Sporichthya brevicatena: one gene and its partners. The protein of the gene in region 1 binds, or shares a complex with, the protein of each later gene. Links are inferred from orthologs where the notes say so. Each region holds a gene or a part of one and is shown in the gene's direction. Other genes may lie near its edges. The genes, in order: tsaD, tsaB and tsaE.

Region 1 (5,877 bases):
GACTCCGACGACGCGCTGCCGACCGTCCCGGTGACACGTAGCGGTCCGTCGGCGACCGCGGCGGCCACGGGCAAGGCCGGGTTCTTCCTGTTCCTCTACGTGAACATCCTCGACGCGTCGTTCTCGTTCGACGGCGTGCTCGGCGCGTTCGCCATCACCCAGGACCCGATCATCATCGCGCTCGGCCTCGGCATCGGAGCGCTCTACATCCGCTCGTTCACGGTCTTCCTCGTGCGGCGCGGGACTCTCGGCGACTACATCTATCTGGAGCACGGCGCGATGTGGGCGATCGGGGCGCTCGCGGTGATCCTGCTGCTGACGATCTCGATCCACGTCGACGAACTCATCACCGGCGGCATCGGTCTGCTCTTCGTCCTGGGCGGCATCGCCAGCTCGGTCGCGCACAACAAGCGGATGGGCGGACCGGCCTCGCGCCGCACGGAGGTGAGCGCGTCGTGAGTACCACGGGTCTCGGGGCCGAGCCCCCGCGCCGGTTGCGCGGGAAGAAGCGCCGGGCGTGGGAGGCCCGGGCGGCGCAGGAGGCGGCCGCCGAGGCGTTCGCGCGCATGGACTCCGCCCAGCGCGAGCTGCGCGCCCGCTTCACCGACCCCGCGACCGCCCCGGCGGGGTGGTCCGAGCTGGACGCGGACACCGAGGCCGCCGCCCGGCGCTATCTGCAGACGCAGGACCACCACCCGGTCGGGGAGAACGTGGGGAAGCCCGAGCTGCTGGCCGCCGCCGTGGCCTTCCGCCAGGCCGCCTTCGACTGCGCCCGGGCCGCCGAGCGCCTCGCCGAGTTCGCCCGCGCGCACCCCTGAGTCACAATGGGCCCCATGCCTGTGGTGGTGGGGATCGAGACCTCGTGCGACGAGACCGGTGTCGGCGTCGTTCGTGACGGTGAGCTGATCGGCGAGGCGCTGGCGTCGAGCATGGACGAGCACGCCCGCTTCGGCGGCGTCGTCCCCGAGGTCGCGGCGCGGGCCCACCTGGAGGCGCTGGTGCCGGCCATGGAGCTGGCGCTGGAGCGGGCGGGCATCACCTCGGCCGACGTCGACGCGATCGCCGTCACCGCCGGACCGGGCCTCGCGACCGCGTTGCAGGTCGGCCTCGCCGCCGCCAAGGCGTACTCGATCGCGTGGGGCGTCCCGCTCTACGGCGTCCACCACCTCGCCGGGCACGTCGCCGCCGACGCGCTGGCGCACGGCGCGCTGCCGAACCCCTGCGTCGTCCTGATCGTCTCCGGCGGGCACACGTCGCTGCTGTACTGCCGCGACCTCGTGAACGACCCCATCGAGCACCTCGGCGACACGCTCGACGACGCCGCCGGTGAGGCGTTCGACAAGGTCGGCCGGGTGCTCGGGCTGCCGTTCCCCGGCGGCCCGGCCATCGACCGGATCGCCAAGGAGGGGAACCCGACCGCGATCGCGTTCCCGCGTGGGCTCTCGCGTCCGCAGGACCCGCCGTTCGAGTTCTCGTTCTCCGGCCTCAAGACCGCCGTCGCCCGCTGGGTGGAGGCCCGCGAGCGCGCCGGCGAGCCGATCCCGGTCGCGGACGTCGCGGCCTCGTTCCAGGACGCCGTGGTCGACGTGCTCGTCGACAAGTCGCTCGCCGCCTGCGGGGAGCGGCAGTGCGGCGACCTGCTCATCGTCGGCGGAGTCGCGGCCAACAGCCGCCTGCGGGAGGTCGCCGCCGAGCGCGCCGCGGCCGCCGGGGTGCGCCTGCGGATCCCGGCGCTGAAGTACTGCACCGACAACGGCCCGATGATCGCCTCGGTCGGTCACATGCTCGTCGTCTCCGGTGCCGCGCCGGACGCCCTCTCGCTCGGCGCCGACCCGTCCGCGATCCTTCAGGCCGCCACCCTCGTCCCGGCCTGAGCGGGATCTGACGTGCCGTCAGGCACGATGGGGGACTGCTCCGGGACGCCAGTGCAGGTTCGGCTGACGACGTTGACCGGGAGACTTCGGTGAGCGGCCGCGGAAGCGCTCGTAGGCGAGGACGGCGCTGTACCCGGTGAGCGCCACGACCGACCCGCAGACCACGTCGAGGACGTAGTGGTTGGCGGTGGCCACGACCGCCGTCGCCATCAGGACAGGGGACGCCACGGCCAGGGCACGCAGCACCCAGTGCCGCGCGGCCCGCCAGACCACGATCCCGACGAGCAGGTTCCAGCCGACGTGCAGGCTCGGCATCGCGGCGTACTGGTTGACGAACGCCGGCGGCTGCAGGACCCGGTAGGAGTGCGACCAGACCGTCACGGTGTCGACGAACTCCGCCTCGGGCAGCAGCCGTGGCGGGCTGACCGGGTACCGGGCGAAGATCAGCAGGCCGATGCCGCCGGAGACGATCATCGCGTTCCGGAGCTGGGTGTACGCCGGCCGGGCGTAGCGGTGGAGCAGCACCAGCGTGGTGATGATGACGGGCCAGTGGCCCCAGATGTAGACCCAGTTGAAGAACGTGATCATGCTCTGATGGGCCACGACGGCCGAGTGGATGCTGTTCTCCCACGCGATGTCGAGCCGGTCCTCGAAGCTGAGGATCGAGTAGGCGTTCTCGGTCGCGCGCTCCTGCGAGCCCTCGGTGAAGTTCCGGGTGAGGAAGTACAGCGCGGCGCACGCGGCGACCAACGCACACTGCGTCAGACCCGCGAACTTCCGTCGCGAGCGGGTGGGGTGGTCGCTCGCCGTGGGGCGCTCAGCCATCGGCTCAATGTAGCGACCGTTTGGCCGGGAGGACGAAAACTTTCAGCGGGCGTTCAGGTTCCCGCTTCGAGGTCGCCCTCGGTCTCGAGGTAGGCCTGCCGCAGGCCCGCCATCGTCTCGGGGTCGGGGTTCTCCCAGAGCCCCCGGTCGGCCGCCTCGAGCAGGCGCTCGGTGATGCCGTGCAGGGCCCACGGGTTCGACTCGGCGAAGAACTTCCGCTGCTCGGGGTCGAGAACGTAAGACTCCGTCAGCTTCTCGTACATCCAGTCCTCGACCACGCCGGCGGTGGCGTCGTACCCGAAGAGGTAGTCGACGGTCGCCGCGAGCTCGAACGCGCCCTTGTAGCCGTGCCGGCGCATGGCCGCGATCCAGCGCGGATTCACCACGCGGGCCCGGAAGATGCGGGCCGTCTCCTCGGAGAGGGTCCGGGTGCGCACCGCGTCCGGGTTGGTGGAGTCGCCGATGTACGCCGCGGGCGCCTTGCCCGTCAGCGCACGGACGGTCGCGACCATCCCGCCGTGGTACTGGAAGTAGTCGTCGGAGTCGGCGATGTCGTGCTCGCGGGTGTCGACGTTCTTCGCCGCGACCGCGATGCGCTTGTAGGCCGTCTCCATGTCCGGGCGTGCGGGCAGGCCGTCCAGGTCGCGGCCGTAGGCGTAACCGCCCCACACCGCGTAGACCTCCGCGAGGTCCGCGTCGTCGCGCCAGTTGCGGGAGTCGATGAGGGGGAGCAGGCCCGCGCCGTAGGCACCGGGCTTCGAGCCGAAGACGCGCAGCGTCGCGCGCCGGCGGTCGCCGTGGGTCGCGAGGTCGTCGTCGACATGGGCGCGGACGAAGTTGTGCTCGGGACTCTCGTCGAGACCGGCGACGAGGGCGACGGCGTCGTCCAACATCGCGACCACGTGGGGGAAGGCGTCGCGGAAGAACCCCGAGATACGGACCGTCACGTCGACGCGGGGCCGCCGCTCGCCGTTCAGCGTCAGTTCGTCGAGCGGGATCGCCTCCAGGCCGGTGACCCGCCTCGAGGCCTCGTCCCAGACCGGCCGGACGCCGAGGAGCGCGAGGACCTCGCCGATGTCGTCGCCGGAGGTCCGCATCGCCGACGTGCCCCAGACCGAGAGCCCGACCGAGCGCGGCCACTCGCCGTTCTCGCGGCGGTACCGCTCGAGGAGGGAGTCGGCCATCGAGGCGCCGGTCGCGTACGCGAGGCGGGACGGCACGGCCTTGGGGTCGACCGAGTAGAAGTTCCGCCCGGTCGGGAGGACGTTGATCAGCCCGCGCAGCGGCGACCCGCTCGGCCCGGCCGGCACGTACCCGCCCTCGAGCGCGTGCAGGACGTGGGCGATCTCGTCGGTCGTCCTGTCCAGCCGGGGCACGATCTCCGTCGCCGCGAACCGAAGGATCTCCGCCACTCGGCTGTCGTCGGTGACGGTCGCGGCGGCGGCCGGGTCCCAGCCGGCGGCGTCCATGGCGGCGACGAGGGCGCGGGCGGTGCCCTCGATCGCGTCCGTCTGTTCGCGGGTCGCCGAGCCGTCCTCGGGGAGGCCGAGGGCCTCGCGGAGGCCGGGGAGGGCGGCGACCTGGCCACCCCACATCTGACGTGCCCTCAGCATGGCCAGGATCAGGTCGATGCGGGCCTCGCCGCTGGGGACCTGGCCGAGGACGTGCAGGCCGTCGCGGATCTGAACGTCCTTGATCTCGCAGAGCCAGCCGTCGACGTGGAGCAGGAAGTCGTCGAACTCGGCGTCGTGGGGCCGGTCGGAGAGCCCGAGGTCGTGGTCGAGCTTGGCGGCCTGGATCAGCGTCCAGATCTGGGCGCGGATCGCGGGCAGCTTGGCCGGGTCCATCGCCGCGATGTTGGAGTGCTCGTCGAGCAGCTGCTCCAGGCGCGTGATGTCGCCGTAGGTCTCGGCGCGCGCCATCGGCGGGACGAGGTGGTCGACCAGTGTCGCGTGGGCGCGGCGCTTGGCCTGCGTGCCCTCGCCCGGGTCGTTGACGAGGAACGGGTAGATCAGCGGCAGGTCGCCGATCGCCGCGTCGGTCGCGCAGGCCGCCGACATGGCGGCGGTCTTGCCCGGCAGCCACTCGAGGTTGCCGTGCTTGCCGACGTGGACCATCGCGTCCGCGCCGAAGCAGGCCCCGTGCTTGCCGCCGAGCCAGTGGTAGGCCGCGAGGTAGTGGTGGCTGGGCGGCAGGTCCGGGTCGTGGTAGATCGCGACGGGGTTCTCGCCGAACCCGCGCGGGGGCTGGACCATCAGCGCGACGTTGCCCGCGACCATCGCCGCGAGGACGATGTCGCCGCCGTCGACGAACAGCGAGCCCGGTGCCGGACCCCAGTGCTCCTCGACCGCCTCGCGGAGCTCGGCCGGCAGGGTCGCGAACCACTCCGCGTACACCGCACCGGGGATGCGAACGGGGTTGGCCGCGAGCTGAGCGTCCGTCAGCCAGTCGGGGTCCTGCCCGCCGGCGGCGATCAGGGCATGCATGAGGGCATCGCCGTCGCGCGCCTCCAGGCCGGGCAGGTCGCCGACCTGGTAGCCGGCCCCGCGCAGGGCGTGCAGCAGCTCGAGGACGCTGGCCGGGGTGTCGAGACCGACGGCGTTGCCGATGCGGGCGTGCTTGGTCGGGTAGGCGCTGAGCATCAGCGCGAGCTTCTTCTCCGCGGCGGGAATGAGCCGCAACCGCGCGTGCCGGACGGCGATGCCGGCGACGCGGGCGCACCGCTCGGGGTCCGGGACGTAGACGGGCAGCCCGTCCGCGTCGATCTCCTTGAAGGAGAACGGGACGGTGATCAGGCGGCCGTCGAACTCGGGGACGGCGACCTGGGTCGCGGTGTCGAGCGGGGACAGGCCGTCGTCGGAGGCGGCCCAGGTCTCGCGCGAGGACGTCAGGCACAGCCCCTGCAGGATCGGGATGTCGAGCGCGGCGAGGGCCTGCACGTCCCACGCCTCGTCGTCGCCGCCGGCGCTCGCGTCCGCCGGGCGGCGCCCGCCCGCGGCGAGGACCGTGACGACGAGCGCGTCCGCGGCCGCGAGCTGCTCCAACAGGCCGGGGTCGGGCACCCGCAGGGACGAGCAGTACATCGGCATCGCCGTCGCCCCGTGGGCCTCGACGGCCTTCGAGAGCGCGTCGACAAACGCGGTGTTCCCGGCGACGTGGTGCGCGCGGTAGTAGAGGA
Region 2 (5,962 bases), on another replicon or contig:
GATCGTCGGGGTCGCGCTGCTCGCCACCTCGCCGGGCCGGCTCGCGGAGATGACGCTCGGCCTGCCGGCCGCGATCGTGCAGCGGCTCTGGCCCGTCGCCCCCACCGTCGTGAATCGCGTCGCCACCAACCCGCTGGCGGTGCGCCGCGGGATGAAGGCCGACCGCGGCATCGGGCTGATGATCACCCGCCGCCTCTCGTTCGGCCGCGCGGACGCCCCGACCTCGCTGGTGCGGTTCGCGGGCCGGCTGCTCTCCTCGACGCCGTTGGACGTGTTCGCCGAGTTCTTCGCCGAGTTCGACCGGCACGACAAGGAGGCCGCGATCCCGGTCTTCTCGACCTGCCCGACGCTGATCGTGGCGGCCGAGCGCGACATGCTCACGCCCGCGGACCACAGCCGCGCGATGGCGCACCTGCTGCCGGAGGCGGAGCTGCTCGTGCTCCCCGAGTCCGGGCACCTCGTGCAGCTCGAGGACCCGGAGGAGGTCAACGCCGCGCTGCGCCGACTGCTGGAGCGGGTGCGCCTGACCGCTGCCCCGACGGGCAAGCGGCGCCGGCCTGCGTCAGGATCGTCCTCATGACCTCGCCCCTCGTGCTCGAGATCCCGACCGCGGCCGACATGCAGGCCTTCGGGGCCCGGCTGGCGACGGTGCTGCGGGCCGGGGACCTGCTGGTACTCACCGGCGACCTCGGCGCGGGCAAGACGACGCTGACGCAGGGGCTCGGGGCCGCCCTCGGCGTCCGTGGCCGCGTGGCGTCGCCGACGTTCGTGATCTCCCGGGTGCACCCCGCCGACGGGGACGGCCCGGCGCTCGTCCACGTCGACACCTACCGGATGGCTGACGCCCTCGAGGTCGCCGACCTCGACCTCGAGTACTCACTGGCGGACTCGGTCACCGTCGTCGAGTGGGGCGCAGGGCTGGTCGAGGAGCTCTCGGCCGACCGGCTGGAGATCGTGCTCACGCGACAGGCCGAGCCGCCGCCCGGCGCCGACCCCGACGACCCGAGCGCCGCGATCCGCACGGTGACGGTCACGGCAGTGGGCGACCGGTGGGCCGGGACCGACCTCGCGGCGGCGCTGTGTGTGCCGTCCGGGGCCTGACCTACGCTTGCGCGCGTGCTGCTGCTGGCTCTGGACACCTCGACCCCCGCGGTCTCGGTCGCGCTCTGGCGCAACGGCGAGACCCTCGCGGCGGAGTCCGTCGTCGACGCCCGGCGGCACAACGAGCTGCTCGCCGTCCACGTCGAGACCGTTCTGGCCCGGGCGGGTGTGACGCCCCGTCAGCTCGACGGTGTCGCCGCGGGCGTCGGCCCGGGCCCGTACACGGGCCTGCGCGTCGGGCTGATGACGGCCCGCGCCCTGTCGCACGCGCTCGGCGTCCCGGCGCACGGGATCTGCTCGCTCGACGTCCTCGCCCGCGCGGCCGCCCGCACCGTCGACGGTGAGTTCGTCGTCGCGACGGACGCCCGGCGCAAGGAGGTCTACTGGGCCACCTACGCCGACGGGCAGCGGATCTCCGGCCCGGCGGTCGACAAGCCGGGCGAGGTGCCCTACTCCGGCCCGGTCGTCGGTGAGGGCGGCGTGCTGTACCCGGCGGCGTTCCCCGGCGCGCGGCCCCCGCTGTACCCCGACCCGGCCGACCTGGCCGAGATCGTCGCCGAGTACGTCGCCGCCGGCCGGGAGACGCTCCCGCTGGAACCGCTGTACCTGCGCAAGCCGGACGCCGTCGAGCCCGGGGCCCGCAAGCGCGTCGGGGGCTGACCACCGTGGCGGACCTGCGCCCGATCCGCTGGTGGGACGTGGAGACGCTCACGGCGATCGAGGCCGACCTGTTCGGCGTGGACGCGTGGTCGGCGGAGACCTTCTGGGGCGAGCTCGCCGGGATCCCCGAGACCCGCTGGTACCGCGCCGCGGTGGAGGGGGAGGAGATCGTCGGCTACGTGGGGCTGGCGGCGATCGACGGCACCGGTGACGTCCAGACCGTTGCGGTGCGCCGGGACCGCCAGGGAGCCGGGTTGGGCGCTGTCCTGCTCGACGCTCTGCTGACGGAGGCTCAGAACCGCGGATGTTCCGAGGTCCTGCTCGAGGTGCGGGCCGACAACCCGGCCGCGATCCGGCTCTACGAGAAGCGTGCGTTCGAGCGCATCGCCGAGCGGCCGCGTTACTACGCCGACGGTGTCGGGGCGCTGATCATGCGGCGGGCGCTGGATCCGGCGGCGGCGGGCTGACCGGCCGCACCAGCAGCGCGATCCGGCCCTTGCCGTGTCGGGTCACCACCACGGTCGCCGCGGCCGAACCGCGCGATCCCTTCAGCAGGTCGCGGCGCAGCTGTTCGGGCAGGACGTCCACCCCGCGCTTCTTCACGACCACGACACCCACCCCGCGCTCGCGCAGAACCGCCCGCAGCCGCGGCACCGAGAACGGCAGGACGTCGGTGACCTCGTACGCCGTCGCGAACGGCGTGGGGACGAGAGCGTCCGCGGTGACGTAGGCGATCGTCGGATCCAGCAGCCGGCCGTCGACGGCGGCAGCGACGGCGCCGACCAGGTGGGCGCGGATCACCGCGCCGTCGGGTTCGTAGAGGAACCGGCCGGGGTCGCCGACCGGGGGCGGCTCGTCGGCGGAGTCGGGGCCGACCGCGCTCAGGGTGTGCCCGCCGGGCAGAAGCGTGGCGCGCCGCCGGGCGCCGTCGGCCGGACCGGCCACGAGCCCGGGGGAGTACAGCGCGGCCTCCTTCACCTCGCCGCGCAGGGACACCCACTCGATCGCGACCTCCGGCTCCGGCAGGTCGTGCGGGATGCCCGGGGCCACCTTCGCTACGGTCGCCGGCCGGCGCAGCAGCTCCCGCACGAACGACCACGGCGGCGCGTAGGCGTCCGGGTCGAACACCCGGCCCCGCGCCGCCCGCCGGGCCGGGTCCACGAACACCGCCGCGTCCCCGAGGTCGACCTCCCGGACGTCCCCCACCACGACCCCGGCACTGGAGATGTCATCTCCAGTGGGGGAGTCGAGGGTGAGGTTGGCCGCCGCCACCGCGGCGGTGAGGGGGTCGGCGTCGACGGCGGTGACGACCAGGCCCGCGGCGCGCAGGGCGAGCGAGTCCGTCCCGATCCCGCAGCACAGGTCGAACACCGTCGCCCCGGGGCCGAGCGCCGCGGCGACGCGGGCCGCCCGGTGCGCGGCGACGACCGGGTGGGTGGCCTGCTCCAGTCCGGCGGGGGTGAACCACATCCGCGCCGCGGCGGGCCCGAACTTGGCGACGGCACGCTCCCGCAGTCGGGCCTGGGTCAGGGCCGCCGCGACGAACTCGGCCGGGTGGTCGCGCCGCAGCCGCGTCCCGAGGCGCAGCGCGGCGGCGTCGTCAAGTGGGCCCGCGGCCGCGAGTTCGGCCAGCACGGCGGCTCCGGCCGGGGTTCGCAGGGCGCCGAACGCGGCGAGATCCACGGCGACGCCTCCTGCTGAATTTCTTGGCCCTGGCATTGGCACTCAAGTTGACTGAGTGCTAACGCTTGCATAGGGTCGGCGTTGGCACTCTCCCCTGGAGTCTGCCAACACATTCGCACCCCGGCCTGACCCCCGCGACGGCAGTCCGGAACGCGTCCACTGGACACCCATTCGCATTCAGGTGACCCCACGTTCGTAAGAAGGGGAAGGTCAGCAGGAATGACCACCAAGATCACTCCGCTCGAGGACCGCGTCGTCGTCAAGCCGCTCGAGGCTGAGACCACGACCGCTTCGGGCCTCGTCATCCCGGACACCGCCAAGGAGAAGCCCCAGGAGGGCGAGGTCATCGCGGTCGGCCCGGGTCGTTTCGAGGAGGGCCAGCGCCTTCCGCTCGACGTCGCGGTCGGCGACGTCGTGCTCTACAGCAAGTACGGCGGCACCGAGGTCAAGTACGGCGGCGAGGAGTACCTGATCCTCTCCGCGCGCGACCTGCTCGCGAAGATCAGCAAGTAGTCGCAGCAATCCAGTTCGCTGAACTCCGTCCGCCCCGGTCGGCCCACCGTGCTCCGTTCGAAGCGCCGGGCCCCGGGGCGGTCGCGTCCGGCGGGCTGACATCAGACGTAGTCAGAGGGGACAGTCCCGGCGATGCCGAAGATCCTGCAGTACGACGAGGCCGCACGCCGCAGCCTCGAACGGGGCGTTGACGCCCTCGCCAACGCCGTCAAGGTGACGCTCGGCCCGAAGGGCCGCAACGTCGTCATCGACAAGAAGTTCGGCGCTCCGACGATCACCAACGACGGCGTCACCGTCGCGCGTGAGGTCGAGCTCGACGACCCGTGGGAGAACCTGGGCGCGCAGCTCGCCAAGGAGGTCGCCACCAAGACCAACGACGTGGCCGGTGACGGCACGACCACGGCGACCGTGCTCGCGCAGGCGATGGTCCACGAGGGTCTGCGCACCGTCGCGGCCGGCGTGAACCCGATGAGCCTGAAGAAGGGCATCGACGCGGCGACCAAGGCGCTCTCGGAGCGTCTGCTCGAGAACTCGCGCAGCGTCGACACCCGTGACGACATGGCCAACGTGGCCACGATCTCCGCGCAGGACCGCAGCGTCGGTGACCTGATCGCCGACGCGTTCGACAAGGTCGGCAAGGACGGTGTCATCACCGTCGAGGAGTCGAACACGATGGGCGTGGACCTCGAGTTCACCGAGGGCATGCAGTTCGACAAGGGTTACCTGTCGCCGTACTTCGTCACCGACGCGGAGCGCATGGAGACCGTCCTTGAGGACGCCTACATCCTGCTCAACTCCGGCAAGATCTCCTCGATCGCGGACCTGCTCCCGATCCTCGAGAAGGTCGCACAGGCCGGCAAGCCGCTGGTGATCGTGGCCGAGGACGTCGAGGGTGAGGCCCTGTCGACGCTCGTCGTCAACAAGATCCGCGGCACGTTCACCTCGGTCGCCGTCAAGGCGCCCGGTTTCGGTGACCGCCGCAAGGCGATGCTCGAAGACATCGCGGTGCTGACCGGCGCGGAGGTCGTCAGCCCCGAGCTCGGCCTCAAGCTGGACCAGGTCGGCCTCGAGGTGCTCGGCCAGGCCCGCCGCGTCGTGGTGACCAAGGAGGACACCACGATCGTCGAGGGCCAGGGCAACCAGGACGACATCGCCGCCCGGGTCTCGCAGATCCGCGCGGAGATCGAGAACACCGACTCCGACTGGGACCGCGAGAAGCTCCAGGAGCGCCTCGCGAAGCTCGCCGGCGGCGTCTGCGTCGTCCGCGTCGGTGCGGCCACCGAGGTCGAGCTCAAGGAGCGCAAGCACCGCATCGAGGACGCCGTCTCCGCGACGCGCGCCGCGATCGAGGAGGGCATCATCTCCGGCGGTGGCGCGGCGCTGGTGACCGCGTCCGCGGTGCTCGACGGCAACCTCGGCCTGACCGGCGACGAGGCAACCGGTGTGCAGATCGTCCGCCGCGCGGTGGACGAGCCCCTGCGCTGGATCGCCGAGAACGCCGGCCACGAGGGCTACGTCGTCGTCGCCAAGGTCCGCGAGTCGGGCAAGGGCTTCAACGCCGCCACGGGCGAGTACGGCGACCTGCTCGCGCAGGGCGTCATCGACCCGGTCAAGGTCACCCGCTCCGCGGTCCAGAACGCGGCCTCGATCGCCAGCATGCTGCTGACGACCGAGACCCTGGTCGCCGAGAAGCCGGCCGAGGAGGCCCCCGACGCCGGTGGCCACGGCCACGGCCACGGCCACTGATTCATTGGCGCGCTCCGCGCGCGTCGCGCTCGGGGCGCGGGGCCGCCGCCGTTGCGGTCGCCAGCTCCTCCGGTCGCGAGGCACTGGCCGGGCTGACGCCCGGTCAGTGGCTCGCTCCTCCGGCGCCGGCGACCTTCACGCGGCGGGCCCGCGGCCCTCGCAGCGTTCCCGGCCCGCAGCAGATGACCCGGTCCCCGGAGGGGGCCGGGTCGTTGCGTTAAGTCCGGACTCTCCCGATTCGGTCTGCGCGTTTGTCCGG
Region 3 (6,023 bases), on another replicon or contig:
TCGGGCCGCCGTTCGCGCCGCCCTCGGACATCCCCGAGAACCCGACCCAGGAGTAGTCATGCGGACCGCGCACTCCGTCGCCGACGTCCGAGCCGCCGAGGCGGCCCTGATCGCCGAGCTGCGCAGGACCGGGCCGGGCGAGGACGTCCTGATGAACCGGGCCGCGACCGGGCTCGCGACCGCGTGCGCGGGTCTGCTCGGCCGGGTCTACGCCGCCCGGGTCGTCCTGCTCGTCGGCAGCGGCGACAACGGCGGGGACGCGCTGTACGCCGGTGCCCAGCTGGCGCGCCGCGGCGCGCGGGTGGACGCGCTGCTGCTGAACCCGGACCGCGCTCACGCCCGGGGGCTCGCGGCGTTCCGCGGCGCGGGCGGGCGCGTGGCCGGCGACGCGGAGGTCCTCGACCGGGCCGACCTCGTCCTCGACGGGATCGTCGGCATCGGCGGCTCGGGCGGCCTGCGGCCCGACGCGGCCGAGCTGGTGCTCCGGGCCGAGCTCGGTGGCGGGCTGATCGTGGCCGTCGACCTCCCCAGCGGCGTGGACGCGGACACCGGCGAGGTCGTCGGCGCCGCGGTGCACGCCGACGTGACCGTCACGTTCGGGACCTGGAAGCCCGGCCTGCTGATCGACCCCGGCGCGAGTCACGCCGGGGCAGCGACGCTGGTGGACATCGGTCTCGGCGACCACCTGCCGGACCCGGCGGCGTGCGCGCTGCAGGACGCCGACGTCCTGGTGCCGTTCGGGTGGCTGCTGCCGACCGCCGACAAGTACCGCCGCGGTGTCGTCGGCGTCGTCGCGGGTTCGAAGACCTATCCCGGCGCCGCGGTGCTCGCCGTCGGCGGGGCCCTGCGCGCCGGCGCGGGCATGGTGCGGTTCGCCGGGCCGGGGCGGGTCGCGGACGCCGTCCGCGCGGCCTGGCCGGAGGCGGTCGTGACCGACGGGCTGCCGAGCGAGGCCGGGCGGGTCCAGGCGTGGGTCGTCGGGCCGGGGCTGGGCACGGACAAGAAGGCCCGGCGGCGCCTGGCCGAGGTCCTGGACAGCGACGTGCCCGTCCTCGTCGACGCGGACGGCCTCACGCTGCTCGCCGAGGCCGGCGGGTCGGAACGATCGGCCCCGACGCTGCTGACGCCCCACGCGGGGGAGCTCGGACGCCTGCTGCAGGTCGGACCGGCCGCGGTCGAGGCCGCGCGACTGACACACGCACGGCGCGCAGCCGCCCGGTACGGGGCGACGGTGCTGCTCAAGGGCTCGACGACGGTGGTCGTCCCCCCGGACGGCCCGGTCCGCGTGAACCCGACCGGGACGCCGCGCCTGGCGACCGCCGGGAGCGGTGACGTGCTGGCCGGCCTGGCCGGAACCCTGCTCGCCGCGGGCCGGGAGCCGGTGGACGCGGCGGCGACGGCCGCCTACCTGCACGGGCTGGCGGCCCGCCTCGCGGCGGAGCCGGACGGTGCCGAGGCGGACCTGGTGGCCCCGGGGCCGGTCACGGCAACGGACATCGTGGCGGCCCTGCCGGCCGCCTGGCGGCACGTGGCCGGGGCCTGAACGACCCCGGCGGCGCCGGTGGACGGACTAGTACGGGAGCTTGCGCCCGGACGGACTGCGGAGATCGAGCGAGCTCGGGTCGCGGCGCGACTGCTGGGCGCTGGTCCCCTTGCCCTTCTTGGCCAGGGTCTTGCGCTCGATTCGGATCTGGTTCTGCGCCATGGCCGAACCCCCTCCCCAAGGGGGCGGACGGTTACCGTCCGCTCTGTGCACCATGAGACGACATGACCTGGGTCACGGTTGCGCGGCGTTCGGATGATTTGGACATCCTTCAAACGGATGAGGGTCTCCCGTGACAGAAACGTGATCTGCTTTCGTGTTTCTGTCCGGGGATGCGGTGGAGTGTCCGGTTCGCCCCCGGCGCATTTGTCCGGTGCGAGCCCCCGCCGCCCAGCGCCCGGCGTGTCGCGGTGCAAGGATGGGGAGCGATGAGCGACTCCAGTCCGCCCCTCGGGAACGCGCAGGCCCGTGTCGACCTGGCCGCCGTGCGCTCGAACGTCGTCGCGCTGCGTGGTCACGCGGGTGCGGCCGAGGTCATGGCCGTGGTCAAGGCCGACGCCTACGGCCACGGCATGGTCCCCGTCGCGCGGGCGGCGATCGCCGGCGGCGCGACCTGGCTCGGGGCGGCCGTGCTGGAGGAGGCCCTCGGGCTGCGCGCGGCCGGGATCGGCCCCGACGACGCCCGGGTGCTGTGCTGGCTGATCGCGCCGGGGGCGGACCTTGAGCCGGCGGTCGCCGCGGACGTCGACCTGTCCGCCAACGCTGTGTGGGCCGTCGAGCAGGTCGCCGCGGCCGCGGAGTCCGCCGGCCGGACCGCCCGGCTGCACCTGAAGATCGACAGCGGGCTGGGTCGCGGCGGCGCCACGGCGGCCGACTGGGACGACCTCGTCGCGGCCGCCCTCAAGGAACAGGCGGCCGGCCGCGTCCAGGTCGTCGGGATCTGGTCGCACCTCGCGTGCTCCGACGAACCGGGACACCCGAGCATCGCGGCCCAGGTCGAGGCGTTCACCGCCGCGGTCCGCGCGGCCGAGCGCGCCGGCGTCCGGCCGGAGGTGCGGCACCTCGCGAACTCCGCGGCCGTCGTGAACCTGCCCGAGACCCACTTCGACCTCGTCCGCCCCGGCATCGCGGCCTACGGCTTCTCGCCGATTCCCGAGCTCGGCGACTCCGCGCACTTCGGCCTGCGGCCGGCGATGACGCTCGCCGCGCGCCTGCTGCTCACCAAGGCCGTCCCGGCCGGGCAGGGCGTCTCCTACGGCCACACCTACGTCACCGACCGGCCGACGCGGCTCGGCATCGTGCCGATCGGCTACGCGGACGGCATTCCGCGGACCGCCAGCAGCCGCGGCCCGATGCTGGTCGGCGGACGGCGCGTGGCGATCGCCGGCCGCGTCTGCATGGACCAGGTCGTGCTCGACCTCGGTGACCTCGACGTCGCCGCCGGCGACGAGGTGCTCGTGTTCGGCCCCGGCGACCGCGGCGAGCCCACGGTCCAGGAGTGGGCCGACACGATCGGCACGATCACCTACGAGGTCGTCACCGGGATCGGGGCGCGGATCCCGCGGGTGTACACCGGCGCATGAGTTCGACCGAACCGCTCGGCATGACCGACACCGCAGCTGACGCTGGGTCAGGTGCGCTGCGCTGGGCGGTCAGTGCCGGTCTCATGGCGGGTGGTGCTCTCGCCACGGCCGGGGCCCGCCGCTACGCCCGGGCGCGTGCCGCCGCCCGTCCGGACCCGCTGCGCAACGAACCCTTCGGGTCGCTGCACACCGACCCGATCGTCGTGACCGCGAACGACGGGGTCGAGCTCGTCGTCGAGGTCGAGGAGCCCGAGGGTGCGCCCGCGGGCGCACCGACGGTCGTCTTCCTCCCGGGCTTCTGCCTGCCGATGGACTGCTGGCACTTCCAGCGCCGCGACCTGCGCGACCTGGGCCGCCTGGTCTTCTACGACCAGCGTGCGCACGGCCGGTCCGGTCGCGGGGCGCCCGAGCACGCCACGATCGAGCAGCTCGCGGACGACCTCCACTCCGTGCTGCAGGCCGTGGCGCCGAACGGCCCGGTGGTCCTCGTCGGGCACTCGCTCGGCGGGATGGTCGTCATGGGCTACGCCGACGCGCACCCGAAGCTGTTCGGTGACCGGATCGTCGGGGTCGCGCTGCTCGCCACCTCGCCGGGCCGGCTCGCGGAGATGACGCTCGGCCTGCCGGCCGCGATCGTGCAGCGGCTCTGGCCCGTCGCCCCCACCGTCGTGAATCGCGTCGCCACCAACCCGCTGGCGGTGCGCCGCGGGATGAAGGCCGACCGCGGCATCGGGCTGATGATCACCCGCCGCCTCTCGTTCGGCCGCGCGGACGCCCCGACCTCGCTGGTGCGGTTCGCGGGCCGGCTGCTCTCCTCGACGCCGTTGGACGTGTTCGCCGAGTTCTTCGCCGAGTTCGACCGGCACGACAAGGAGGCCGCGATCCCGGTCTTCTCGACCTGCCCGACGCTGATCGTGGCGGCCGAGCGCGACATGCTCACGCCCGCGGACCACAGCCGCGCGATGGCGCACCTGCTGCCGGAGGCGGAGCTGCTCGTGCTCCCCGAGTCCGGGCACCTCGTGCAGCTCGAGGACCCGGAGGAGGTCAACGCCGCGCTGCGCCGACTGCTGGAGCGGGTGCGCCTGACCGCTGCCCCGACGGGCAAGCGGCGCCGGCCTGCGTCAGGATCGTCCTCATGACCTCGCCCCTCGTGCTCGAGATCCCGACCGCGGCCGACATGCAGGCCTTCGGGGCCCGGCTGGCGACGGTGCTGCGGGCCGGGGACCTGCTGGTACTCACCGGCGACCTCGGCGCGGGCAAGACGACGCTGACGCAGGGGCTCGGGGCCGCCCTCGGCGTCCGTGGCCGCGTGGCGTCGCCGACGTTCGTGATCTCCCGGGTGCACCCCGCCGACGGGGACGGCCCGGCGCTCGTCCACGTCGACACCTACCGGATGGCTGACGCCCTCGAGGTCGCCGACCTCGACCTCGAGTACTCACTGGCGGACTCGGTCACCGTCGTCGAGTGGGGCGCAGGGCTGGTCGAGGAGCTCTCGGCCGACCGGCTGGAGATCGTGCTCACGCGACAGGCCGAGCCGCCGCCCGGCGCCGACCCCGACGACCCGAGCGCCGCGATCCGCACGGTGACGGTCACGGCAGTGGGCGACCGGTGGGCCGGGACCGACCTCGCGGCGGCGCTGTGTGTGCCGTCCGGGGCCTGACCTACGCTTGCGCGCGTGCTGCTGCTGGCTCTGGACACCTCGACCCCCGCGGTCTCGGTCGCGCTCTGGCGCAACGGCGAGACCCTCGCGGCGGAGTCCGTCGTCGACGCCCGGCGGCACAACGAGCTGCTCGCCGTCCACGTCGAGACCGTTCTGGCCCGGGCGGGTGTGACGCCCCGTCAGCTCGACGGTGTCGCCGCGGGCGTCGGCCCGGGCCCGTACACGGGCCTGCGCGTCGGGCTGATGACGGCCCGCGCCCTGTCGCACGCGCTCGGCGTCCCGGCGCACGGGATCTGCTCGCTCGACGTCCTCGCCCGCGCGGCCGCCCGCACCGTCGACGGTGAGTTCGTCGTCGCGACGGACGCCCGGCGCAAGGAGGTCTACTGGGCCACCTACGCCGACGGGCAGCGGATCTCCGGCCCGGCGGTCGACAAGCCGGGCGAGGTGCCCTACTCCGGCCCGGTCGTCGGTGAGGGCGGCGTGCTGTACCCGGCGGCGTTCCCCGGCGCGCGGCCCCCGCTGTACCCCGACCCGGCCGACCTGGCCGAGATCGTCGCCGAGTACGTCGCCGCCGGCCGGGAGACGCTCCCGCTGGAACCGCTGTACCTGCGCAAGCCGGACGCCGTCGAGCCCGGGGCCCGCAAGCGCGTCGGGGGCTGACCACCGTGGCGGACCTGCGCCCGATCCGCTGGTGGGACGTGGAGACGCTCACGGCGATCGAGGCCGACCTGTTCGGCGTGGACGCGTGGTCGGCGGAGACCTTCTGGGGCGAGCTCGCCGGGATCCCCGAGACCCGCTGGTACCGCGCCGCGGTGGAGGGGGAGGAGATCGTCGGCTACGTGGGGCTGGCGGCGATCGACGGCACCGGTGACGTCCAGACCGTTGCGGTGCGCCGGGACCGCCAGGGAGCCGGGTTGGGCGCTGTCCTGCTCGACGCTCTGCTGACGGAGGCTCAGAACCGCGGATGTTCCGAGGTCCTGCTCGAGGTGCGGGCCGACAACCCGGCCGCGATCCGGCTCTACGAGAAGCGTGCGTTCGAGCGCATCGCCGAGCGGCCGCGTTACTACGCCGACGGTGTCGGGGCGCTGATCATGCGGCGGGCGCTGGATCCGGCGGCGGCGGGCTGACCGGCCGCACCAGCAGCGCGATCCGGCCCTTGCCGTGTCGGGTCACCACCACGGTCGCCGCGGCCGAACCGCGCGATCCCTTCAGCAGGTCGCGGCGCAGCTGTTCGGGC

What was found.
Region 2: the proteins of tsaD (region 1) and tsaB are in contact, whole or in part, in a solved structure (PDB 4WQ4), measured with the Escherichia coli proteins. The link is inferred for Sporichthya brevicatena from one-to-one orthologs.
Region 3: the proteins of tsaD (region 1) and tsaE are in contact, whole or in part, in a crystal structure (PDB 6N9A), measured with the Thermotoga maritima proteins. The link is inferred for Sporichthya brevicatena from one-to-one orthologs. Residues at the interface, in WP_004082750.1 of Thermotoga maritima: Cys10, Asp11, Arg49, His50, Leu82, Gly84, Gly135, Gly136, Glu154, Thr155, Leu156, Asp157, Asp158, Ser159, Glu162, Asp165, Lys166, Arg169, Leu170, Tyr175, Lys213, Thr214, Leu217, Tyr218, Gln221, Arg222, Asn324; in WP_004082108.1 of Thermotoga maritima: Leu37, Gly38, Lys46, Lys57, Val59, Lys60, Ser61, Thr63, Phe64, Thr65, Leu66, Met67, Val69, Pro71, Tyr82, Arg83, Leu84, Asp86, Asp88, Phe89, Asp93, Ile128, Asp130, Glu131, Arg134.

What each region holds. Positions count from the first base shown.
Region 1 is NZ_BAAAHE010000021.1:89,852-95,728, reverse strand. Bases 1-2,853 are described here. They hold tsaD (tRNA (adenosine(37)-N6)-threonylcarbamoyltransferase complex transferase subunit TsaD), read left to right. Parts: upstream 1-833; coding sequence 834-1,874; downstream 1,875-2,853. Other genes in these bases: cobN (cobaltochelatase subunit CobN), read right to left, coding at 2,753-2,853; ABD401_RS13950 (phosphatase PAP2 family protein), read right to left, coding at 1,893-2,699; ABD401_RS13960 (hypothetical protein), read left to right, coding at 456-818; ABD401_RS13965 (DUF475 domain-containing protein), read left to right, coding at 1-459. Outside these bases: more of cobN, read right to left, coding at 2,854-5,877.
Region 2 is NZ_BAAAHE010000010.1:94,687-100,648, forward strand. Bases 1-2,938 are described here. They hold tsaB (tRNA (adenosine(37)-N6)-threonylcarbamoyltransferase complex dimerization subunit type 1 TsaB), read left to right. Parts: upstream 1-1,116; coding sequence 1,117-1,761; downstream 1,762-2,938. Other genes in these bases: ABD401_RS07330 (alpha/beta fold hydrolase), read left to right, coding at 1-580; tsaE (tRNA (adenosine(37)-N6)-threonylcarbamoyltransferase complex ATPase subunit type 1 TsaE), read left to right, coding at 577-1,101; rimI (ribosomal protein S18-alanine N-acetyltransferase), read left to right, coding at 1,767-2,228; ABD401_RS07350 (THUMP-like domain-containing protein), read right to left, coding at 2,191-2,938. In the rest of the region: more of ABD401_RS07350, read right to left, coding at 2,939-3,480; co-chaperone GroES, read left to right, coding at 3,664-3,957; groL (chaperonin GroEL), read left to right, coding at 4,090-5,703. UniProt on the Escherichia coli protein: Required for the formation of a threonylcarbamoyl group on adenosine at position 37 (t(6)A37) in tRNAs that read codons beginning with adenine.
Region 3 is NZ_BAAAHE010000010.1:91,002-97,024, forward strand. What follows is about bases 3,025-6,023. They hold tsaE (tRNA (adenosine(37)-N6)-threonylcarbamoyltransferase complex ATPase subunit type 1 TsaE), read left to right. Parts: upstream 3,025-4,261; coding sequence 4,262-4,786; downstream 4,787-6,023. Other genes in these bases: alr (alanine racemase), read left to right, coding at 3,025-3,126; ABD401_RS07330 (alpha/beta fold hydrolase), read left to right, coding at 3,123-4,265; tsaB (tRNA (adenosine(37)-N6)-threonylcarbamoyltransferase complex dimerization subunit type 1 TsaB), read left to right, coding at 4,802-5,446; rimI (ribosomal protein S18-alanine N-acetyltransferase), read left to right, coding at 5,452-5,913; ABD401_RS07350 (THUMP-like domain-containing protein), read right to left, coding at 5,876-6,023. Also shown: ABD401_RS07315 (NAD(P)H-hydrate dehydratase), read left to right, coding at 59-1,543; ABD401_RS07320 (hypothetical protein), read right to left, coding at 1,571-1,705; more of alr, read left to right, coding at 1,972-3,024. UniProt on the Escherichia coli protein: Required for the formation of a threonylcarbamoyl group on adenosine at position 37 (t(6)A37) in tRNAs that read codons beginning with adenine.